Regions from separate parts of the Alteromonas sp. Mac1 genome, predicted to be linked through region 2. Evidence: predicted binding sites of a transcription regulator. Region 2 holds the regulator's gene; the other holds the start of a gene.
The links. The regulator FliA, encoded in region 2, starts transcription of late flagellar genes. The targets are predictions, from matches to a motif close to CTAAAGNTNNNNNNNNNNNNGCCGATA.

Region 1: the regulator FliA is predicted to act here: its motif matches at 1,506-1,532, upstream of AV939_RS03220 (DUF3530 family protein).

What each region holds. Positions count from the first base shown of each region.
Region 1 covers NZ_CP013932.1:743,395-746,817, forward strand. The annotation lists gene AV939_RS03210 (AmpG family muropeptide MFS transporter) at 1-41, opposite strand, end outside; gene AV939_RS03215 (hypothetical protein) at 160-483, opposite strand; gene AV939_RS03220 (DUF3530 family protein) at 620-1,474, opposite strand; gene AV939_RS03225 (pseudouridine synthase) at 1,622-2,401, opposite strand; gene rapA (RNA polymerase-associated protein RapA) at 2,401-3,423, opposite strand, start outside.
Region 2 covers NZ_CP013932.1:2,325,140-2,328,562, reverse strand. The annotation lists gene flhF (flagellar biosynthesis protein FlhF) at 1-619, shown strand, start outside; gene AV939_RS09915 (MinD/ParA family protein) at 616-1,482, shown strand; gene AV939_RS09910 (RNA polymerase sigma factor FliA) at 1,479-2,210, shown strand; gene cheY (chemotaxis response regulator CheY) at 2,247-2,630, shown strand; gene AV939_RS09900 (protein phosphatase CheZ) at 2,665-3,423, shown strand, end outside.

The sequences.
Region 1 (3,423 bases), 1.6 Mb from region 2:
AGGTAACGTCGGTCGTGATAAGTTTTCAGAGAGTCTAACAATTGCGTTCCATGGCCAAAGCGTGATCGTTTCGTATTGAGCCATGATCACGCTTGAGTTTCAATGAAAACGAGCGATAAAGGGTTGAATCACTGATAAATTAAGGAATAAAGAAAGTCGTTAGGGACGGATACCAACACAATCGATGGGGCAGTGCCCTTTTCCTTCTAAGAACAATACACAGTTCATTAACTCATCGACGAGATATTTATCTGAACGTAACTTATCTTCTTGCCAAAAATGGACTTGATGGAGCAAATGCCAAAAGACCCGTTCCTTATAGGTGTAAGGTTGGGTAAATGTGTACTCTATCTGGCCCCATTCTTCCATACTATCCCAAAAGAATAGTTCGATCTCCTCGACCGGAAGCTCTCCTTGCCAAAATGACCTCAGATAAAAACACAGCTGCTTGGCCTTTTTGTTTACGAATGTTTGAACAGTCATAGACACACAGCCGCCGTTATTAAAGATTAAAATGAATTATAGTTCAGAACAATCAGTGATACCTTGTGAAACACAAGGCACATGAGATAGATTACTGTTTTAAGCTGTAAATTAGACTAGTTGGTTTAGATTCTAATTACCAGCCTAAATGTTGAGTCCATCCAAGAACGCTGCCAGCAATCAACTGAATTTTAGCGCTATTCTCATTGTCCATTAGACCAAAGGTTGAATTTTGGGTTGAGAGTGACTGTTGTCTGTAGTGGAGTTTGAGTGAGGTGATGGCAAGTTGTTTTCGTTTCGTTTCTGTTTGCGATGCCCATGTATTGGTGTCGTTAATAGATAAATCTAATACCGGGAATTCTGTTCCAGCAATAAATTCAGGTACACCGCGATTTATGTCGGCATTCGGCCAAAAGGGGGTGATGGCGACTAAAGTGTCTGGTGAGGGAATAATGCCTTTAGAACCTAAATCCAGCAATTGTGCAGCCTGCATACCATAAGCAATGTTCATTCTAAACCCTTGATGACTTTCAAGGTGCGTATTAAGCGCATTGATTAAGATGGTTAAATGCTGACTGGACGATACGTAACTTTGTCGCTGAAGTCGACTGTCACTTTTCGGGTGAATGGCTTCATCGACGGGAAGGTCAGGGTCTTCTTCTAGCGTGAATGAAACTGGGCTAACCACAGCATGCCAACCTTTTTCATTCAGTAAGCTGGCTAAGTGACGCGCGTCCCCAATAGAAAGTCCGGTGGGTGAGGCATCAGCTAATATAATGGCCGCTCCGCGAGAGATGGGTAATGCTGATGGGCTCTCAAAAATAGGCACGCGGATTTCCCCAGCCATTACATAGGTAATGTCATCGGGTAAAAAAGCGTGGGTAATATCCTCATACAAGCTTTGGGCTTGCGCACCAGGCGCAAAATATCCCATCAAAAACATAAGGCTAAAGCTGCAACCCACCACGAGAAAGCGAAATAAACGTAACATGGCGTACCAATAAAGCATTCAACAGTTTTATTATCGGCTAAAGCTTTGAAAACTTCAGTTCGAACCAATAGTATTTTTTAGCATTTGGTTAATTAACCGCTTAAATGATAAAAGCTGAAGCAGGTAGCTAAGAAGCGCCCCAAAGTCTCAATCTATAGATAGTGGGGCGGGGGAGTAATGGGCATAAGCAGTAAACGGGATAGGCGTTTGAAAGGTTAACCAGTCTTCCGAGGCAGGATGCGCAAAGCTCAAGCTTTCTGCATGCAACTGCAAACGTTCGGCCATACTCAGCGCTTCAGCATGAGCATACAACCTATCACCTAAGATAGGGTGACCTAACTCAAGCATGTGAACACGTAGTTGGTGGGAGCGCCCAGTAACGGGGTACAAGGCCACTAACGTTTCGCTTAGCTCACTCGTAGTGCTAGTGCTGGGGCTAGTATAAGAGCTAGCGGCTGAATTAACGGGTTGAGGTGATACTTTTGGTATAACGTCTACCACTTCATAATGGGTGAGAGCTTTTTTGCCTCGCGCATAATCCACCATTTGCTTAGGGCGATTAGGCCAATCACAAATTAGGGGTAAATTTACTTCTCCCTCACTGTTTTTCACGTTACCGAAAACCCGAGCGAAATAACGTTTCTTGGTTTGACGTAATTCAAATTGCTTTGAAATATGTCGATGGCTTTCTTTGTTAAGCGCCATCACCATAATACCCGACGTTGCCATATCGAGCCTATGGACTACCGTCGCCGTAGGAAACACAGTATTAACTCTGCTAATGAGCGAGTCTTTATGTTCTTCTGCTTTACCTGGCACACTTAACAGGCCGCTGGGCTTATTCGCTACCAAGATGTCATCATCTTGGTAGAGAATGGTTAAATAGGGCTGTACGGGCGGGTTATAAACAAACGCTGGATTAGCCATTAAGGGTTATTCACCACTAAACGAAGGGCATCAAATTGCACATCAGCGCCTTGTATTACTTTGTCCAATGCGTTCATTTGATTTTCAATAAACTCGATTTCACTGTCACGTACTGACGGGTTACGCTTCTGCAAATCGACTAAACGCTGGATTTCACTGTTTAGGGTTTTATGCATGTCTTGCAGTGCATCGTGTAGCTTTTGATTCGCTTGTTGATGCGCCAGTTTACGGCTGTTTTCAATTGCTAAGGTAAGCGGCTGTTGAAGCGCTTTTATTAACTGATGCGAAATTTTGCGGTTTACTTTACGCTTTATCTCGAAGGTTAAATCTACTTGGTTACCTTGTGCATCTAAACAAATACGCAGTGGCGTTTGAGGTAAGAAGCGGCCAAGCTGGAGGGCTTTTGGGGCGTTGGCATCTAGCACAAACAAAGCCTCTAACCAGTAAGCGCCTTTGGGCAAGTCAGGGTCAGCAATAAAGCCAATGCTGCTTTTACCATGCACATCACTAAGCACTAAATCGATAGCGGTATGCACAAGAGGGTGATCCCAACTTAAAAACTGTACATTTTCTAGGGTTGTAGCAACTCGGCGCTTATAGGTTACGGTCATGCCTTCAGGGTCAAGCCCCGGTAATTGGCTAACCATAGATTCTGTTGGCATAAGAATGAAGCAATCGCTGCCTTTTTCTTCTTGCTGAACACCAATAGCATCAAACAAACGACCCATAAAACGGGACAAATCTTGCGAGTTATCAAGCAATATGATGTCTTCAAGCAACTGCTCAACGCGGCCTTCACCAGAGGCATTAAGTTCTAATAAACGGTCACGGCCGGCTTCCAACTGTGCCACTAACTGACTATTTAACGTGGTACTTAAGTTGATAAGTTCATCACGAGTATGGAGATCGTGAGGATGCAAACACGCACCAATCAACAAGGTTTTTACGTCGTCAAACACACCTGAGCCGGTAGGGCAGGTTTTCTCGAACGCATTAAGCCCTTCATGATACCAATCCACCAA
Region 2 (3,423 bases):
AACAGGTAAAACTACTACAGTAGCGAAATTGGCTGCCCGCTACGCACAGAAATACGGTGCTGACTCCGTTGCCATGATTACGATAGATACTTACCGTATTGCAGCGTTTGAGCAATTAGCCACATATGGAAAAATTATTGGTTGCACGGTCCGTAAAGCACAAAGTAGTGAAGAATTATCAGATTTATTGTTTCAATTACGCCATAAGAGACTAGTGTTAATTGATACGGCAGGCTTTAGTCAGCGAGATAGTCGATTAATTAAACAGATAAATCAATTTGATAACGGCCAAATGCAGCCAGTGAAAAAATACCTAGTAGCGCAAGCGAATACCCAATATGCTGCGTTGCAACGTATTATAGATGCGTACGAAGGGGTGGAACTTAGCGGTTGTATCTTTACAAAGCTTGATGAGTGCTACTCTCTAGGCGAAGTGCTTAGCGCTGCGGTGGAGTACCAGTTACCTGTCAGTTATGTAACAGATGGACAGAAAGTTCCTGAAGACATTAAGATTGCAGAAGCAAAATCTTTAGTATCTGCTGCTGCAAAGCTTTATAAAAAGTACGGTTTGAATCATACTACTAGTAACAATGTGGTTAAAACAGCACGAGCAGTATGATTGATGATCAAGCGAGTAGCTTACGAAAAATGAAGCAATCACGATTAATCAAAGTTATCGCCGTCACCGGAGGTAAAGGTGGCGTTGGTAAGACAAATATTACGCTAAACACAGCTATTGCTATGGCAAAGCAGGGAAAGCGAGTAATGGTATTGGATGCAGACTTAGGTCTGGCCAATGTGGATGTAATGCTAGGATTGCGCGTAGAGAAAAACCTCTCACACGTTTTATCTGGTGAGTGTACCTTGGACGATGTACTCGTTACGGGCCCTCACGGTATAAAAATAGCACCAGCCACATCGGGTTCTCAATCAATGGCAGAGCTATCACCAACGCAGCATGCAGGGCTCATTAGAGCTTTTAGCGAATTGCGCTCGCCCATTGATGTGCTTATTGTAGATACCGCAGCGGGTATTTCCGATATGGTGCTAAGTTTCTCCAAAGCCTCTCAAGATATTATGGTGGTAGTGTGCGATGAGCCCACTTCACTCACTGATGCCTACGCGCTAATTAAAATTCTTAACCGAGAGCACGGTGTCTTTCGCTTCAAAGTGGTCGCCAACATGGTCCGCGATGTTAGAGAAGGTCAGGAGCTTTTCAGCAAATTATCTAAAGTAACAGGGCGATTCTTGGATGTTGCGCTAGAATTGGTTGCAACAGTTCCTTTTGACGAGAACATACGCAAAGCAGTACGTAAACAAACGTCAATTGTAGATGCTTACCCGAGTTCTCCGGCAGCAGTGGCGATTAGCCAGCTAGCAACCAAAGCAGCATCATGGCCTATTCCTGCGCAACCAGGTGGCCATTTAGAATTTTTTATTGAACAACTAGTAGCAGATAAAGCAGTAGGAAGTCAGCGTTGAATAGCAAAGCAGCCGCTTATCAACAGCAAACGGACAAGTCACAATTAGTTGAGCGTCACGCTTCGCTGGTGAAGCGAATAGCACACCACTTAATGGCGAGATTACCAGCCAGTGTTCTTGTCGATGATTTAATCCAGTCAGGTATGATTGGACTGCTAGAAGCTGCACGAAATTTTGACGGTTCCAAAGGTGCAAGTTTCGAAACCTTTGCAGGTATTCGTATTCGCGGCGCCATGCTTGATGAAATAAGAAAAGGTGATTGGACACCTCGTTCTGTTCATAAAAATGGAAGGGCAATCACCGAAGCTATCTCTCAAGTTGAAGGTGAAACAGGCCGAGACGCGCGAGATGTTGATATTGCAGCTAAAATGAATGTCAGCATGCAAGATTATCATCAAATGCTTAACGAAGTGAATGCTGGAAAATTGGTGGGTATTGAAGACCTAGGTGTTTCTGAAGATGTTATTTCTACAGAAAAAAACCGAGGCAGCGATGCACCGTTAGAAGATTTGATGCAAGGGGCTTTCCAAAAAGCGCTAGCACATGCTATTACTACATTACCCGAACGGGAAGCGATTGTACTTTCTTTATACTATGATGAAGAACTGAACCTTAGAGAAATTGGTGAAGTTCTTGATGTTAGTGAATCGCGAGTGAGTCAAATTCATAGTCAGGCCATGTTAAAACTCAAATCACGAATGAAATCGTGGCAAGTTGACGAAGAATAGAAATTAATAACAATTAACCCCTCATTGGAGGCTATTTTGGATAAAAGTATGAAAATTCTCGTGGTTGACGATTTTTCTACCATGAGACGTATCATAAAGAACCTGTTAAAAGATTTGGGTTTTGCCAATATCCAGGAAGCGGACGACGGTAACACCGCGCTGCCTATGCTACAACAAGGTGATTTTGACTTTGTTGTAACAGATTGGAATATGCCAGGTATGCAAGGTATCGACTTATTACGCGCTATACGTGCCGACGATAAGTTGAAACACCTACCGGTTCTTATGGTGACAGCAGAAGCGAAGAAAGAACAAATCGTTGCCGCAGCGCAAGCTGGTGTGAACGGTTATGTTGTTAAACCTTTCACTGCCGCTACGTTGAAAGAGAAATTAGACAAAATCTTCGAACGTTTAGGTTGATCCAGACGCTCACCAGAGAAATGAGGTTTACTGGATGTCGACAAATGAAAGTGTCTCTATAACGCTCGAAGAAGCCAAAAAATTGGTAGCGTATCTTGAAGAGGGCGATAACGCATCTGCGAACGCCGTCTTAGAAGCCGTTTCGATGAAAGAGTCCATTGAGCTCTTTGCTGAAGTTGGTAAATTAACGCGTCAACTTCATGATTCGTTAAATAACTTCCAAATCGATGAACGTATTAAAAATTTAACCGTTGATGACATTCCTGATGCGCAAACGCGACTGATGTACGTTATCGAAGAGACGGAAAAAGCGGCCAATACCACCATGGATGCTGTTGAAGAGTGCATGCCAATTGCGGAAGTGCTTTCCACGCGCATCGAAAAAATTATGCCGGAGTGGAAAAAACTGATGAATCGTCAACTTGAGTTGGGTGAATTCAAAGTTTTATGCGCAGATTTAGACGAATTGCTAGAAGACGGATCGAAACAATCGTCTAAGCTTACATCATTGCTTACCGAAGTGTTAATGGCACAAGGTTATCAAGATCTTACCGGTCAAGTTATTCGCAGAGTGATTGAACTCGTAAAAGAAGTGGAAGATAGCTTAGTTAATATGCTGACGATGTTCGGTGAACCCGAACAGTCAGAGCAAGACAAGCCATCGGAAGCGAAAGTCGAAAAAGTTAACAAGATTGATGGTGTCGAAGCCGAAGGTCCAATTATTGATGCAGACCAACGCGATGATGTGGTATCTGGCCAAGATGACGTAGATGATCTTTTGTCTAGCTTAGGT